DNA from 3 places in the Erwinia sp. Eh17-17 genome. Region 1 is predicted to be linked to each of the others. Evidence: predicted binding sites of a transcription regulator. Region 1 holds the regulator's gene; each other region holds the start of a gene.

Region 1 (5,990 bases):
TCACCCGGAAAGCATCCTCAGCGAGCAGGGGCATCAGCTTCTGGATAATTTCCTCCGGCGTTGATTAATGTTTGCCTTTTAGTGACTTTCTATGCATATTTTATGACTATATTTTCACTTTTCTGAAAAGATTAAATGGCGAGGTAGTGAATGGCGGCGGAAAAATTAGCGGTAACACGCGCAACGTTTGATGAGGTGATTTTGCCTGTTTATGCACCAGCACAGTTTGTGCCGGTCAAAGGCAAAGGCAGCCGCGTGTGGGATCAGCAGGGTAAAGAGTATATTGATTTCTCCGGCGGCATTGCGGTAACGGCGCTGGGACATTGCCATCCGGCCCTGGTTGAGGCGTTAAAAACGCAGGGAGAAACCCTGTGGCACACCAGCAATGTTTTCACTAACGAGCCGGCCCTGCGCCTGGCCACCAAACTGATTAATGCCACTTTCGCCGAGCGCGTGTTCTTTGCTAACTCCGGCGCGGAAGCCAACGAAGCGGCGTTTAAGCTGGCCCGTTACTACGCGACCAAGCGCCACAGTCCGTTCAAAAGCAAAATCATTGCCTTCCACAATGCCTTCCACGGCCGTACGCTGTTTACGGTGTCCGTCGGCGGTCAGCCGAAATACTCCGATGGCTTCGGGCCAAAACCGGCGGATATCGTGCATGTGCCGTTTAACGATCTGGCGGCGGTCAAAGCGGTGATCGACGATCACACCTGCGCTATCGTGGTGGAGCCGATTCAGGGGGAGGGCGGCGTTATGCCGGCAACGCCTGAGTTTATGCAGGGTCTGCGTCAGCTTTGTGATGAACATAATGCATTGCTGGTGCTGGATGAAGTACAGAGCGGGATGGGGCGCAGCGGTAAGCTGTTTGCGCACGAGCATTATGGCGTACAGCCGGATATTCTGACCACTGCGAAAGCGCTGGGCGGCGGTTTCCCGGTCAGTGCCATGCTGACCACCAACGAGATTGCCTCCGTCATGGCACCCGGCGTACACGGCACCACTTACGGCGGTAACCCGCTGGCCTGTGCGGTGGCAGAAGCGGCGCTGGACATCATCAACACCCCAGCCGTGCTGGACGGCGTGGCGCAACGGCGTCAGCTGTTCGTCGCGGCGCTGGAGGCGCTGGATGCCCGTTTCGATCTGTTCAGCGATATCCGGGGTAAAGGGCTGCTGATTGGTGCGGCGCTGAAATCACAGCATGCCGGTAAAGCGCGCGATATCCTTAACGCTGCGGCAGAAGCGGGTGTGATGGTGCTGGTGGCAGGGACTGACGTGATACGCTTTGCGCCGTCGCTGGTGATTGAGCCGGCCGATATTGCCGAAGGCATGGCGCGCTTCGCGACCGCCGTCGAAAACGTACTGAACTGATCGCCCGACCCCAGGGGCGACCTTTTTTCCGATCGCCCCCGGGGTATTTACGATGATTTCCCCAACCGCCGTAACAGCCAGCGACCGTGATGCGGGCGCTGGCTCCAGGTCAGTGACGAGATGGTGTGCATCACGCTGAGATGGCCCAGGATCCGTTTGACATGCCGTTCCATAATCGTCACCGGACCCTGATGGAAATCTTCCGGCGCGTCCAGCACGTTACTCCCTGAATCGGGCCCGTCATATTCCAGGCGCTGCTGACAGCGCTGCAGGGCGATTTCACATGACTGTAAATAGCGCTCCGCCAGCGACGGGGTCAGCATGGTGTGTTCACGCGCCAGGATGGTCATGGCGTTGATATGTTCAACAATAAACTGGCTGTGCGTTACCCACAGCTGCATATCAGACAGATAGCGGGAATTAAAGCCCGGCTCCTGCATCGCCTGATGCAGTGAGTTAAACAGCGCATTATGTGCCTGATTGACCCGCATCCGCTGGTACGCCAGCTTCACCGCCTCCTGCTCACTGCCCAGCAGCATCTGCAGGGCTTCCTGATAGGTTTCCAGCGCGTCGTGCGCATTCTGACGCATCAACCCGCTCTGCCACTGCGGCCACAGCCAGATCATGCCGGCAAACGCAATCAGACAGCCTATCAGCGTATCCAGCAGGCGCGGCACCAGGAACTGCGCCCCGTTGAGGGACAGCAATTGCAGCGAATAAACGGTGGTGACGGTAAATCCAATCGTGGCCCAGCCGTAAAATTTACGGATAAACAGGTAGCTCACCAGGGTGATGGCCAGCATGATCAGCAGCACCCAGGACTCCGGGACATGCAGGCCCAGCGTGGTGGCGGCAATCACCAGCCCGGCCAGCGTACCCAGCGCTCTGTGCTGAATACGTACCCTGGTGGCGCTGTAACCATTAAGGCTGACAAACATCACTGTCATCAGGATCCAGTAAGGCTTCGGCAGGTTAAAGAACAGTGCCAGAGAGCTGGCAAAGGTCAGCATAACGGCATAGCGTGCGGCGGTGCGCAGGGCCGAGGATTTCAGCGACAGGTAGCTTTTCAGCGCGGGAAGCAGCGGCAGGCGGCGCTGGCGGTCGGCCATCAGGTCGCGACGGTACAGCGGGCGCTGGGTGCGTAGTACCCGTGCAATGCGGCTGAAGTGGTAGTAACAAAAGTTACCCACCGGGTTATCCGGATGCTGACGGGCGATTTTCTCCAGCGCCTGCAGCGGTTTGTCCATGGTGAAACGTTGCGCAAAACGGTGGTAGAGAATGTCATCCGCCAGCACCCGCAGCCGGGCGGCAATGGTCTGGGCATTCCAGCGGATCACCGCCTCAGCGTGGCTCTGCTCCACCAGTTTCTGCACTTCTTCCGGCTGATGCAGACTGACCGCAATGTGTTCCTGTAAGTCGAGTGCCACCTGAAACGCCCGCGTCAGGCGCTGATAGTGGTTATCGCGGCTGGCGGACAGCATATGCATCTGCTGGTAGCAGGTGTTAATCAGATCGACCGCTTTCTGCTGGCGTGCCAGCAGCGGCGGCAGGGCAGTTTCCGGGTCAGTCAGTCGGGTGAGCAGGGTGTATTTGGCGTCGCAGTAGTCGGCCAGCTCGCGGTATAGCAGACTGAGGGTTTCGCGCATCGGCTGCTCTTTCCACAGCCAGAACCAGAACCAGTTAAATGCGCCGTACCAGACGGTGCCAAGAATATACAACAGCGGTGGCTGCCACATCGGCATCCGCCCGGCAAGGCTGAGGGTGAAGATGGCAGCGATCAGAGAAGCGGGTAACAGACGGCCATGAAGCGGACTGATTTCACCGGTCACGCCCAGCAATAATGCCATGACCAGCAGGATCACCGGCAGCGGCACGCCTTCGGCTCCGGCGTACTGGATTAAAAAACTGCTGAAGGCGAACAGTCCACCGCCCACTATCAGGCGTTTAAAGAAGCGTTTGTGCGGGGTATCAAGACCGGCGTTATTACAGCAGGCAGGCACCAAAGAGAACAGCAGACCGCTTTGCAGTTCACCCAGCATCCAGCCAATGGCCACAGGTAAACACAGCACCAGCGTTTGCCTGAGCGCATAGTTAACTTCGGGATGATAGATGATTCGCCGCCACATGATCCACACCAAATAAAAACGGCGCGACAGGGCGTCGCGCCGTGGGGTCAGAGCCGGTTAACGTGTGCCGTAAACAACGATAGTTTTACCGTGTGCGGAGATCAGGTTCTGATCTTCCAGCATTTTCAGAATACGGCCAACGGTTTCGCGGGAACAGCCAACAATCTGGCCGATCTCCTGACGGGTGATTTTAATCTGCATACCATCCGGGTGAGTCATGGCATCAGGCTGCTTCGCCAGATTCAGTAACGTCTGGGCAATGCGCCCGGTAACGTCAAGGAAAGCTAAATTACCCACTTTCTCTGATGTGACCTGCAGTCGACGCGCCATTTGTGAAGACAGGCGCATCAGGATGTCAGGATTCACCTGAATCAACTGACGGAATTTTTTGTAGGAGATTTCAGCCACTTCACAGGCTGTTTTTGCACGTACCCACGCACTGCGCTCCTGACCTTCTTCAAAGAGGCCCAGTTCGCCAATAAAGTCGCCCTGGTTGAGGTAAGAGAGGATCATCTCTTTGCCTTCTTCATCCTTGATTAACACCGCTACAGAACCTTTAACGATGTAGTAGAGGGTTTCCGCCTTTTCACCCTGATGAATCAGCGTGCTTTTGGATGGATATTTGTGAATATGGCAATGTGACAGGAACCATTCGAGAGTAGGGTCTGTTTGCGGTTTGCCGAGAACCATTCGCTGTTATCCTCTGTTGTAATCGTGCCTAATCTACCCTGTATTCTACGTGCTGCAGCGGCGTCGCCGCTGGCCTGCTGCGCGAAATATTTAGGGTATCAGGGTATGAGTCCCTGCCAGGCGTTGAAATATTCAAGCGTTCCCATAGGAAATGATACGGGCCTCTGTTAAGAGCATGGCTCGTGCTGTCGTCCCGTTTTTACCTTGCATTCTCATGCCAGTAAAATATTGCAGCTTTGTTTGTAGCACAGCTTTACCAGACTGTCTTCTGTTGTCTCGCTTCAGCATAATTTGAAAAAGGGAGCATTGCCGTTTTTCCTGGCGCGGCGTACTCTGCGGTAACTGAATGAATTCGAGGATTTAGTTATGCAGGCACGTGTTAAATGGGTTGAAGGGCTGACATTTTTGGGAGAATCCTCATCTGGCCATCAGATTCTGATGGATGGAAACTCAGGGGATAAAGCACCCAGCCCGATGGAGATGGTGCTGATGGCGGCCGGAGGCTGTAGCGCCATTGATGTGGTCTCTATTTTACAAAAAGGCCGTCACGATGTGGCCGACTGTGAGGTGAAGTTAACGTCAGAGCGTCGTGAAGAGGCCCCGCGTATTTTCACCCATATCAATCTGCATTTTATCGTCAGCGGCAAAGCGCTGGGGGATAAGGCGGTGTCCCGCGCGGTCGATCTTTCCGCAGAGAAGTATTGCTCGGTGGCCATTATGCTGGGCAGCGGGGTGAAAATGACGCACAGCTACGAAGTCATTGAGCTGTCCTGATGACTGTCACTGGGGTTAATGCCGGTGCAGGCCTGGTGGAAAAGCGTCAGTAATCGCTGTGCTCTCGCTATCAGCGGAGATTTTTTCGACCTGATTGCGACATAGGGTATCAATGGCTGCACGTGAATATTTAATCCCACCTGGAGCCGCTCAGCCGATTTTCTTGCCTTCAATCAGATTTTTGACCAGCGGCCCCATAATCAGCTCCATCGCCAGCCCCATTTTGCCTCCCGGCACCACCAGCGTTTTAATATGAGAGATAAACGAGCCCTGTAACATCGACAGCAGGTAAGGGAAGTCGATATCTTCCAGCCCCTGGAAGTGGATCACCACGAAGCTTTCATCCAGAGAGGGGATACCGCGTGCGGCAAACGGGTTGGAGGTATCCACCGTCGGCACGCGCTGGAAGTTGATATGCGTGCGCGAGAACTGCGGGGTAATGAAGTTGATGTAATCCTCCATTGAGCGCACCACAGAGTCCATCACGGCTTCGCGCGAATGGCCACGCTCGCCGGTATCCCTCACCAGCTTCTGTATCCACTCCAGGTTGACGATTGGCACCACGCCGACCAGCAGGTCCACCTTTTCGGCTACGTTGTGCTGTGGCGTCATGACGCCGCCGTGCAGGCCTTCATAAAACAGTACGTCGGTCGGTTCCGGCAGGGGTTGCCACGGGGTAAATGTGCCCGGTACCTGATTCCACGGCACCGCTTCATCATAGGTGTGCAGATATTTGCGCGACTGGCCGGTGCCGCTGTGGCCATACTCGCTGAAGGTTTGTTCCAGCAGACCAAAGTCGTTGGCTTCCGGGCCAAAATAGCTGACGTGTTTGCCCATATCGCGCGCTTTACGGATCGCCATGTCCATTTCCGGCCGGGTAAAACGGTGAAAGCTGTCCCCTTCGACCTCGGCAGCGCGCAGGTTGAGCTGCTGGAAAATTTTTCTGAAGGCCAGGCTGGTGGTGGTGGTTCCCGCCCCGCTGGATCCTGTGACGGCGATAACCGGATGTTTGGCTGACATGGCTTACAACTC
Region 2 (5,990 bases), on a different contig from region 1:
TTGAGTATTTCTTCTTCGATACGACTGATGCTGCTGTTGGTGTGAACGCCTTTCAGCAGCAGCAGATAGCGGCTGGCCGCCCCGACCCAGGTGCGGATGGTCGTGGGTGTATTCCTGCTGCCGCTCACCGCGACCACGCGCCGCATTACTTTCATCCGCTTGTGGATATCCGCAATACTCTCTACCGGTTTTTCGAAGAACAGATGAAACTGCGAAGGAACATATTCCTGACGGGTATTCTGGATAAGAAAGGTTTCACACGCCTGAGTGATTAACGTCAGCGACAGCGTATTCATCACCCGCAGTCGGCGATCCACTTTCTGCCAGCTGCCTGATTCCATCAGCAGATGATTACGCATGCCGTTCAGCGCCGTATTACGGCGCACCAGCCCTGCCCAGCATTTATCAACTTCGTCTTTATCAGCATGGGATACGCAGAGCTGCATCAGCCGATACTGTTCCACCAGCAGGGCATCGATTTCACGTTCAATATCCTGCTTAATTGAACGCGGTGAAAACAGCATATCCGCCACAATGGCACAGACGATACCGATAATAATTTCGCTGCAACGCTCAACGGCAAACTGCGGGGCCAGCAGCAGCGAGCCGTTGGCATCCACGCTGACCACAATGATCAGGGCGGTATAGCCCGCCAGACCAAGCGCATAGGAGTTCTCCACCTTCATCAGCGAGGAGATCCATACGCAGACGCCCGCCCAGATACAGCACAAGAGTAATGTCACTACCGGTGCGCGAATGGTGGCGACCATGATGACGACAGCGGCAATACAGCCGATGAATGTGCCGATAATACGCAGCATACCGCGATGGCGCAGCGCACCGGAGAAGGGATCTCCCCCGGCAGCAAACGCGGTGCCCCCGGCGACGATAGCCGCGGTCATCACTGCCCAGCGGGGGGTTTGCAGGTTGAACTCAAACCCGACAAACAGCGCCAGCAGAATGGCGAAGGTCAGTTTGATGGGAAAACGCAGACGATACCACTGCATAATCTGCCCCGCCTCAGCCAAACTCGCGCAGGCGATGCATCAGCTTCATCAGCGGTGACATATCTTTATCCTGACGATCTTTTGCTCCGGTAACGACGACCGTGGCGGTAGTGCCTGACGGGTAGAGGTTGCCTGGCTGCTGGTCGAGATGAATACGCACCGGCACACGCTGCGCCAGGCGCACCCACTCCAGATTCGAGTCAATGGTCGCCATGCCTTTACCATCAACGGTGCTGCTGCTGTTGGTCACACCGGCAGCGACGCTGTCCACCGAACCGTGCAGCACATGGTTGCTACCCAGAGGGGTGATCTCCACACGGTAGCCCGGACGGATGCCATCCAGCTTGGTTTCTTCCAGGTAAGCCAGCACATAGAAGGAGTTCTGTTTAACCAGCGCGACGGCGGTTGATCCACGGGTAATAAACTCGCCGGTGTAGACATTCAGGTTGGTTATCCAGCCTGCGGAAGGGGCTGTGACGACGGTACGTTCGAGATCCAGCTTAGACAGATCGCGGGTAGCGACCGCTTTCGCCAGCTGATGCTCTGTGGTCTGATAATCATTATTCGCCTGGTCGATGGCTTCACGCGACATCGCAGACACGCCGAGTTTGTTGCGACGTGCGGCTTCGCGGCGCTTTTCGCTGAGCACCGCCTGGTAATAAGCGACATCCGCTTCCGCCTCGTCCAGCGTTTTCTGGTAACGCGGCCGATCGATGGTAAACAGCACCTGGCCTTTCTGCACCAGCTGATTATCATGGACGCGTACGTCGGTGATCAGGCCACTGACATCAGGTGCAATCGCCACCACATCCGCGGTAAATTTGGCGTCACGCGTCCAGGGGGATTCGGTATAAAACACCCAGACACGGAAAATCAGGACAATCGCGATGATCACCAGCAGCAGGGTAATGGCGAAACGGGAAATTTTTCTTGTAAGAGCTTTCACTATGACCTCAGACGAACAATCGGGATACCAGGTAAAACAGGCAGCAATACAATGCAGTGTTAAACAGGGCCGGGTGCCAGACCAGATCGTAGATCCCGGTTGGCGTCAGCAGACGCCGCACCAGCCAGAACACCATCAGCGACACAATTATTTCAAAAAAAATGGGGGGGAATGACATCCCGAACACCACAACAACCGGAAGCGCATTCATTTTTTATCCTTGTTGATTCCTCACCGGGCTACCCGCTGTCACCGTTCGCTCCCCTTCCGGTTTCAGAACGGTTCGGTATGCAGGTTGATGATGTTTCGTCGACGGGTGTACTGTCAGACATTAATCAGAACCGTAGCTCATTGAATAATAGCCTATCCAACGAACCAGCATTAAAAGGGCGTGGGGTGACGGAACGGTAACCCGGCGGTGCTATAGTAACGCGGCTGACTATAAGTTATCTACCAAATGTGATCTAAATCACTTTTAAGCCAGAGTTAATAATGGAAAGACTGAAAGGCATGACCGTTTTCGCCAAAGTAGTTGAACTGGGTTCATTTACAGCGGCAGCACAGCATATGCAGCTAAGCGTATCGGCAGTCAGTCAGATTGTTGCCAGACTGGAAAATGAGCTGCAGGTAAAACTGCTTAACCGGAGTACCCGCAGTCTCGGGCTGACCGAGGCCGGTAAGATTTACTTTCAGGGCTGTCGGAGGATGATGTCCGAAGCGCAGCAGGTGCATGAACAGCTGTGGGCATTTAATAATACCCCGATCGGCACCCTGCGCATTGGCAGTTCCTCCACGATGTCGCAGAACCTGCTGGCTCCGATGACCGAGGAGATGCTGAAGGAGTACCCCGGCCTGACGGTAAATCTTGTCACCGGCATCCCGGCACCCGACCTGATTGCCGACGGACTGGATCTGGTGGTGCGTGTGGGTTCCTTACAGGATTCCAGCCTGTTTTCTACCCGTCTGGGCTCGATGCCGATGGTGGTCTGTGCCGCCAAAAGCTATCTGGCGCAGTTCGGGACGCCGGAGAAACCTTCCGATATCAGCAACCATTCGTGGCTGGAGTACAGCGTGCGCGTGGATAACGATTTTGAGCTGACCTCACCACAGGGCACCTCCATTCGTCTCTCGCCCCAGGGGCGTTTTGCTACTAATGACTCGCAGACGCTTATCCGCTGGCTGAAGTCCGGCACCGGCATCGCCTATGTTCCGCTGATGTGGATTATTGATGAGATTAACGCCGGAAAGGTGGAGATCCTGTTTGGCCATTATCAGTCCGTGCCGCGCCCGGTATATGCGGTTTACACGCAGAAAGATAAGCTGCCGCTGAAGGTGCAGGTATGTATTAACTATCTGATTGCTTACTTCGATAAGGTGGCAGAGATTTATCAGGAGTTTCGTAAGGGATAACAGGCAGGGCGACCGATATTTGCAGGGGCGGACCTTTTTCCGGTCCGCCCGATATCTGTAAGGGCAGACCTTTTTTCCGGTCCGCCCGATATTACGCGGTACCGCCGACGGTCAGTTTATCCAGCTTCAGCGTCGGCTGGCCGACGCCGACCGGCAGGCTCTGCCCCTCTTTGCCACACACGCCAACCCCCTTATCCAGCGCCAGGTCATTACCGACCATGGAAATCTGCTGCATCGCCTCAATGCCGGAACCGATCAGCGTCGCGCCTTTCACCGGCTTCGTCACCTTACCATTTTCAATCAGATAGGCTTCAGAGGTGGAGAAAACAAACTTCCCGGAGGTGATATCAACCTGTCCACCGCCAAAGTTCGGGGCATACAGGCCGTATTCTACGCTTTCAATAATATCCTGCGGCGTCGATTTGCCTGCCAGCATATAGGTGTTGGTCATGCGCGGCATAGGAAGGTGTGCATAAGACTCACGGCGACCGTTACCGGTCGGCGCAACCCCCATCAGACGCGCATTGAGCTTATCCTGCATGTAGCCTTTCAGGATGCCGTTCTCAATCAGAACATTGTACTGACCCGGAACGCCTTCATCATCCACCGCCAGCGAGCCGCGCAGTCCGTCAATGGTGCCATCATCCACGACCGTACACAGCTCAGACGCCACCAGCTGGCCCATCTGGCCGCTGAACACCGACGTGCCACGGCGGTTAAAGTCGCCTTCCAGCCCGTGACCGACCGCTTCGTGCAGCAGCACGCCCGGCCAGCCAGCGCCCAGCACCACGGGAATTGTCCCGGCCGGTGCGGCGACCGCATTCAGATTCACCAGGGCCATGCGCACCGCTTCACGTGCCCAGGCTTCGGCTCGCACTTCACCGGCTTCGTTAGCCAGGAAGAACTCATAGCCAAAACGACCGCCACCGCCGCTGGAGCCACGCTCACGTTTGCCGTTATCTTCCACCTGTACGCTGACAGAGAGGCGAACCAGGGGACGAACATCAGCCGCCAGAGTGCCATCGGTGGCCGCGACCAGAATCAGCTCATAGACGCCGCTAAGGCTGGCAGAGACTTCCTGTACGCGCTTATCTGCCGCACGTGCAGCGGCGTCTACGCGATGTAGCAGAGAAATTTTCTCTTCACGCGTCAGACTTTGCAGCGGGTCGAGCGCCGGATAAAGCGCTCTGTTAGCCACGGCTCCCAGCGTGCGGGACTGCCCGTTACCCTGTTCGCGCACGATGCTGCGCGCCGCCGTTGCGCTCTGATGCAGTGCATTCAGCGTGATCTGGTCGGCATAAGCAAAGCCGGTTTTCTCACCGCTGACAGCACGCACACCCACGCCCTGATCGATATTATAGGAACCGTCTTTAATGATACGGTCTTCCAGCACCCAGGATTCATGGTAGCTGGACTGAAAATAGAGGTCAGCATAGTCCAGCTTGCGCTCGGAAAGCTGGCCGAGGATGGAAAAAAGGTCGCTTTGACTAATGTTGTTAGCAGTTAGTAACTGCTCACTTACCAGATTCAGACTCATGAATTCTCGCTCTGTGGGGATGGCCGAATACAGCAGGCCGGCATCGCTAAAACCGGGTGATGTCATTCTTACGTTATGGTAACAGCCTGAGGCAATATACTCAGAACGTCAAACTCACTTCTCACTGTTTTCACGCGGTTTGCGCAGCACTTCGTTAATTTCCGGCTTATCGATCGGTCCACTGATATGGTAGCGCAGCACGGAAATCTTACTCCACAGCGGCCCCAGCACCTTGCTGGCGGCAAACACTGCCGCGCCAATCACCGGATTAACGGCGAAGGCGGTGGCGACGCCAACGGTGGCTGAAATTTCCGGCGCAACCACGGCTTCCATATCAATCTCACGCTTCACCAGATTCACCCGGCCTTTCATGGCAATATCGGCTTCCAGCCCGTCTACCAGCAGGTTATCCGTGTGCATCACGCCGTTTTCTATCCAGGCCGTTCCGTTGATGGAATCAAAGTAGAAGCCCTGACTGAAGGTGTCACTGAAATCGAGCCGCAGCTTGCGCAGCAGTGAGTCAAAACTCACCAGGCGCAGCAGCTGTCCGGCACGTCCGGTGGAAACATCGTCAATCTGTCCGGCACCCAGATGGGATTTTAGTACGCCGCTTAATGTCTGCACCGAGGGCTGCCACGGGGCAGACTGCCAGTGCAGGTCATAGTCGAATTTAAACGGTGAATCGCGCATGGGTGAACTGACACCAAACCAGCGGGTTGACTGGTCAATCTTTTTCCCGCTCAGCACGCCTTTCAACGAGGTACGCTGCTCCTGCGGCTTGTTAACCCACTCACCGTTCACCGTCAGACGCGTGTTGCCGCTGTCAATTAAACCGTTTTCTAATGTCAGGATATCACCGGACGGCGTCAGGTCGGCTTTTACCACGCCAAACTTCTGCCCGCGCAGCCAGCATTCAGCACAGTTCAGACGCAGTGCCGGCCAGCGGCTAAAGTTGACCACCGTGGCATCAGCAGGCAGCGGTGAAGTGCTGCCCGTAATATCCCACTGCGGGTTGTAGTAAAGGTATTTCACGTCCGCCAGCCACGGGCCATTCTGTTTCATCACCAGAGAGCCGTTAATCTCTTTGCCT
Region 3 (5,990 bases), on a different contig from region 1:
ATAGCGCGCAGCGCTTCAGGGGAATGATTTCCCTGGGATTGTGAAGTCATCTGGATTCCTTGATTATGCTGGTGGTTCTGTCGGTACTGATAGCCTGAAGCATATCAGATTCTGACTCAGGCTGACGTCAACCGCAGGAAAAATCCATCAGCGGCCCAAGCCCTTGTTTACGCAGGGTCCGGCAATCGGTTACCATCTAAACCCCCTTTTCAACAGGAATGAGCTAACTCTCCCTATGACTCAAGTCGCGAAAAAAATTTTGGTAACGTGCGCACTGCCGTACGCTAATGGCTCCATCCATCTCGGCCACATGCTCGAGCATATCCAGGCAGATATTTGGGTCCGTTACCAGCGAATGCGCGGCAACCAGGTTTACTTCATCTGTGCGGATGACGCACACGGTACGCCAATCATGCTGAAAGCTCAGCAGATGGGCATTGCGCCGGAGCAGATGATTGCCGATATGAGTCAGGAACATCAGACCGACTTTGCCGGTTTTGATATCAGCTATGACAACTATCACTCGACGCACAGCGAAGAGAACCGTGAGCTGTCTGAGCTGATCTATACTCGCCTGAAAGAGAACGGTTTTATTAAGAACCGCACCATTTCTCAGCTCTACGATCCGGAAAAAGGCATGTTCCTGCCCGATCGTTTCGTCAAAGGCACCTGTCCGAAATGTAAAGCGCCCGATCAGTACGGCGATAACTGTGAAGTCTGCTCAGCAACTTACAGCCCGACAGAGTTAATCGACCCGAAATCCGTGGTTTCCGGTGCCACGCCGGTGATGCGTGACTCTGAGCATTTCTTCTTCGATCTGCCAGAGTTCAGCGCGATGTTGCAGGCCTGGACCCGCTCCGGCGCGCTGCAGGAGCAGGTTGCGAATAAAATGCAGGAGTGGTTCGAATCCGGCCTGCAACAGTGGGACATCTCACGCGATGCGCCGTATTTCGGCTTCGAGATCCCCGGTGCGCCAGGCAAGTATTTTTACGTCTGGCTGGATGCGCCAATCGGCTACATGGGCTCTTTCAAGAACCTGTGCGATAAGCGCGGCGACATCGACTTTGATGCCTTCTGGCAGAAAGATTCCGATGCCGATCTCTACCACTTTATTGGTAAAGATATCGTCTATTTCCACAGCCTGTTCTGGCCGGCAATGCTGGAAGGCAGCAATTTCCGCAAGCCGACCAACCTGTTTGTTCACGGTTACGTCACGGTTAACGGCGCGAAAATGTCAAAATCGCGCGGCACCTTTATTAAAGCCAGCACCTGGCTGCAACATCTGGATGCCGACAGCCTGCGTTACTACTACGCGGCGAAGCTCTCCTCACGTATCGACGATATCGACCTGAACCTGGAAGATTTCGTGCAGCGTGTGAATGCCGATATCGTGAACAAAGTGGTCAACCTGGCATCGCGTAACGCGGGCTTTATCAGCAAACGCTTCGGCGGGCAGCTCTCCGCTGAACTGGCCGACCCGGCGCTGTACAACACCTTTACCGATGCCTCAGCCAGCATTGGTGAAGCCTGGGCCAGCCGCGAGTTTGGCCGTGCGGTGCGTGAAATTATGGCGCTGGCCGACGTCGCTAACCGCTACGTGGACGAGCAGGCGCCGTGGGTGGTGGCGAAGCAGGAAGGCCGCGATGCCGACCTTCAGGCCATCTGCTCGATGGGCATCAACCTGTTCCGCGTGCTGATGACCTGGCTGAAACCGGTAATGCCATCCCTGACCGAACGCTGTGAAGCGTTCCTGAATCAGGAACTGAGCTGGGACGGTATCGAACAGCCGTTGCTGAACCACACCATTGCCCCCTTTAAAGCGCTGTATGGCCGCATTGAGATGGATAAAGTGAACGGGCTGATCGAAGCCTCGAAAGAGGATGCGGCGGCGGCGAAAGCCCCAGCCAGCGGCCCGCTGGCGGACGATCCTATTCAGGACACCATCACCTTTGACGATTTTGCCAAAGTGGATATGCGCATTGCGCTGATTGAGAACGCGGAATTTGTCGAAGGCTCCGACAAGCTGCTGCGTCTGTCACTCGATCTGGGCGGTGAAAAGCGTAACGTGTTCTCCGGCATTCGTGCCGCTTACCCGGACCCGTCCGTGCTGGTAGGCCGTCTGACGGTCATGGTCGCGAACCTGGCACCGCGTAAAATGCGCTTCGGTCTCTCTGAAGGCATGGTGATGGCGGCAGGTCCCGGTGGCAAAGACATTTTCCTGCTCAGCCCGGACAGCGGCGCACAGCCAGGCCAGCAGGTTAAATAACCACCGTGCTTTGTAGGGGTTGACCTTCTTTACCGGTCAATCCGTTGTTAAGATGTCAGTCATCTGCACGGGGCGACCGCAAAAGGGTCGCCCCCTACTGTTCAGGACACTGAATGCATACCGCCCTCGTTACGCTATGGCAATATCTCCGCGCCTTCATCATTATTTATCTGTGCCTTTATGCCGGGCGTGGCCTCTCTGCCCTGCTGCCGGTCGCTATCCCCGGCAGTATCCTTGGCATGTTAATGCTGTTTGCTCTCCTTGCCTTTCAGCTTCTCCCTGTTCACTGGGTAAAACCCGGCTGTCATCTGCTGATCCGCTATATGGCGCTGCTGTTCGTCCCCATCAGCGTTGGCGTGATGAACGATATGGATATCCTCACCGCGCAGTTTGGCCCGATCGTTATCTCCTGTGTGGTCAGTACCCTGGTGGTGCTGGTCACCATCGGGCTGATGTCGCAGCGCCTTAACGACCGCCACCAGCGGCGAACAGGAGCGCAGGATGAGTGATATCTGGTGGTCCCTGCCGCTGACTATTCTGGTGTTCCTCGCGGCGCGCAAACTGGCAGCCAGAGCCAAAATGTCGATCGTCAATCCGCTGCTGATTGCCATGGCGGTCATCATCCCGCTACTGCTGCTGCTGCAAATGCCCTACACGCGCTACTTCCAGGGCAGCGCCCTGCTTAACGATCTGCTTCAGCCTGCCGTTGTAGCGCTGGCACTGCCGCTCTACGAGCAGATGCATCAGATCCGCGCGCGCTGGAAATCGATTATCAGCGTCTGCTTTGTCGGCAGTATCACGGCGATGGTGTCCGGTACGGCCATTGCTCTGTGGCTGGGAGCAACGCCGCAAATTGCCGCCACGCTGCTGCCGAAGTCGGTCACCACGCCGATTGCCATGGCGGTGTCAGGGACGCTTGGCGGCATTCCGGCCATCAGCGCCATCTGCGTACTGCTGGCGGGAGTGCTGGGCGCCGTTTTCGGCCATATGCTGCTTAATCTGCTGCGGGTGCGCAGCAAATCCGCACGCGGGCTGGCGATTGGCAATGCCTCGCACGCGCTGGGCACCGCCAGAGCGGCCGAACTCGACTATCAGGAAGGTGCGTTCAGTTCGCTGGCGCTGGTGCTGTGCGGCATTATTACTTCACTGCTGGCGCCGTTCATTTTCCCTCTGCTGATGGCGCTCTGGGGCTAAAACTTGCGATAAGTCTCGCAATTTGCTGATCAATTTCATTTATTACATTGATAGAGAGATTTAGATCACATATAACTGGCTGCCGGCCCGCTAGCATGGGCTGCTTTTTGCGAGAGGCTCACTATGCACCCACGTTACCAGCAGGCATTTGCCACACTTCCTGATCTGCTACAGAATGCCCTTCAGCCGATAATATCCGCTGACGATTTTGCCGGATTTATCACCGCCAGCCAGGCACAGCAGTTGAAACAACACTGCGGGCTCGACGACAGCGAGCTGGCCTTTGCCCTGCTGCCGCTGGCCGCCGCCTGCGCCGTGGCAACGCTGTCTGACTTTAAGGTCGGGGCCATCGCCCGAGGTAAAAGCGGAACGCTGTGGTTTGGCGCCAATATGGAGTTTTCCGGGGCGACCATGCAGCAGACGGTTCACGCTGAGCAGAGTGCCGTTACCCACGCCTGGCTGCGCGGCGAAAGCAGCCTGGAAAGCATTACCGTGAACTACACCCCCTGCGGTCACTGCCGTCAGTTTATGAATGAACTGAACAGCGGCAGCGGGCTGACCATCGAACTGCCTGGCCGCGCCGCCGCCACGCTGGGCCACTACCTGCCGGACTCCTTCGGGCCGCGCGACCTGGCCATCACCACGCTGCTGATGGACGATATCGATCACGGTTTCAGCGCCACGGGTGATGCGCTGGAACAGGCCGCAGTGGCCGCCGCCAGCCGCAGCCACGCGCCTTACAGCAAAGCCTGGAGCGGCGTCGCACTGCAAACCACCGGCGGCAGCCTCTTCGCCGGGCGCTATGCGGAGAATGCCGCCTTTAACCCCAGCCTGCCACCGCTGCAGGGCGCACTGAACCTGCTTAACCTGAGCGGCCATGCATTGAGTACTATTCAGCGCGCCGTTCTGGCCGAAGCGCCGGACGCCGCCCTCAGCCAGCAAAGTGCTACCGCTGCGACCCTGGCCGCGCTGGGTTGCACCCATTTCAGTACGGTTGCACTGGTTAAGGCGTAAGGAAAGTCACTGTAATTCGAGAAAGATCGCAGCTTTTGTTATTGCGTGTTAACAAAAGCTGTACTTTCAGATGAATTATTTTAGGATTGGCCCCACAACATCCCGATCCTAATAGAGTATGAATTCATGGAACTCGAATACGAAAGTAAACGACCGCTGTACATCCCTTATGCTGGCCCGATCCTGCTGGAATTCCCCCTACTGAACAAAGGCAGTGCGTTCTCAATTGAAGAGCGAAATGACTTCAACCTGAACGGCCTGCTGCCAGAAACGGTAGAAAGCATCGAGGAGCAGGCAGAGCGCGCATGGCGTCAGTTCCAGGACTTCAAAAACAATAACGATAAACACGTCTACCTGCGCAATATTCAGGACACCAACGAAACCCTGTTCTACCGTCTGCTCGACAATCATCTGGAAGAGATGATGCCAATCATCTACACCCCAACCGTGGGTGCCGCCTGTGAGCACTTCTCAGAAATTTACCGTCGCGCACGCGGTCTGTTTATCTCTTATCCGAACCGCGCCAATATCGAAGATATGCTGCAGAACGCCACTAAGCAGAATGTGAAAGTGATCGTGGTGACCGACGGTGAGCGTATTCTCGGACTGGGCGATCAGGGCATTGGCGGCATGGGCATTCCTATTGGTAAGCTTTCACTCTATACCGCCTGCGGCGGCATCAGCCCGGCGTATACCCTGCCGGTCGTGCTGGATGTCGGCACCAATAATCAGCAGCTGCTGAACGACCCGCTGTATATGGGCTGGCGTCATCCGCGCATCACTGGCGAAGAGTATGACAGCTTCGTCAATGAGTTTATCAATGCGGTGAAAAGCCGCTGGCCGAATGTGCTGTTGCAGTTCGAAGACTTCGCCCAGAAAAATGCCATGCCGCTGCTGGAACGTTACCGCGATGAAGTGTGCTGCTTTAATGATGATATTCAGGGCACGGCGGCGGTTACGCTGGGCACCCTGATTGCTGCCAGCCGCGCCGCAGGCAGCAAGCTGTGTGAGCAGAAGGTAGTGTTCCTCGGTGCCGGTTCTGCCGGGTGTGGCATTGCCGAGCAGATTATTGCGCAGATGAAGTCGGAAGGCCTGAGCGATGAAGAAGCCCGCGCACGTGTATTCATGGTTGACCGCTTTGGTCTGCTGACCGACAAGCTGCCAAATCTGCTGAACTTCCAGAGCAGGCTGGTACAGAAAAGTGAGAGCCTGGCGAGCTGGGACAGCAGCAGTGATTCGCTGTCACTGCTGGATGTGGTGCGTAATGCCCAACCCAACATTATGATTGGCGTATCCGGCCAGCCGGGTCTGTTCAGTGAAGAGATCGTGCGCGAGATGCATAAGCACTGTGCCCGTCCGATTATCATGCCGCTGTCGAACCCGACTTCACGCGTGGAAGCTACTCCGCAGGATATTATGGCGTGGACCGACGGTAATGCGCTGGTGGCGACGGGCAGCCCGTTCTCTCCGGCGGTCTGGAAAGATAAAACCTACCCGATTGCCCAGTGCAACAACT

Evidence for each region. Region 1 encodes CRP, which controls carbon source genes, mostly activating them, when cyclic AMP is high. Its sites were predicted from a motif close to ATGTGANNNNNNTCACAT; they were not measured.
Region 2: a site for CRP is predicted at 2,411-2,428, ahead of aaeR (HTH-type transcriptional activator AaeR). Genes of this name have one in related genera too.
Region 3: a site for CRP is predicted at 3,514-3,531, ahead of cdd (cytidine deaminase). Genes of this name have one in related genera too.

Annotation. Positions count from the first base shown of each region.
Region 1 covers NZ_JBDFQT010000004.1:21,592-27,581, reverse strand. The annotation lists gene ABEH87_RS12630 (aminodeoxychorismate synthase component II) at 1-64, shown strand, start outside; gene ABEH87_RS12625 (aspartate aminotransferase family protein) at 151-1,368, shown strand; gene ABEH87_RS12620 (YccS/YhfK family putative transporter) at 1,416-3,494, opposite strand; gene crp (cAMP-activated global transcriptional regulator CRP) at 3,552-4,184, opposite strand; gene ABEH87_RS12610 (OsmC family protein) at 4,551-4,958, shown strand; gene ABEH87_RS12605 (phosphoribulokinase) at 5,109-5,978, opposite strand.
Region 2 covers NZ_JBDFQT010000008.1:141,112-147,101, forward strand. The annotation lists gene aaeB (p-hydroxybenzoic acid efflux pump subunit AaeB) at 1-1,007, opposite strand, end outside; gene aaeA (p-hydroxybenzoic acid efflux pump subunit AaeA) at 1,021-1,953, opposite strand; gene aaeX (p-hydroxybenzoic acid efflux pump operon protein AaeX) at 1,961-2,164, opposite strand; gene aaeR (HTH-type transcriptional activator AaeR) at 2,446-3,363, shown strand; gene tldD (metalloprotease TldD) at 3,455-4,900, opposite strand; gene yhdP (AsmA2 domain-containing protein YhdP) at 5,015-5,990, opposite strand, start outside.
Region 3 covers NZ_JBDFQT010000001.1:233,495-239,484, reverse strand. The annotation lists gene apbC (iron-sulfur cluster carrier protein ApbC) at 1-50, opposite strand, end outside; gene metG (methionine--tRNA ligase) at 236-2,266, shown strand; gene ABEH87_RS01020 (CidA/LrgA family protein) at 2,380-2,775, shown strand; gene ABEH87_RS01015 (CidB/LrgB family autolysis modulator) at 2,768-3,460, shown strand; gene cdd (cytidine deaminase) at 3,584-4,474, shown strand; gene ABEH87_RS01005 (NAD-dependent malic enzyme) at 4,601-5,990, shown strand, end outside.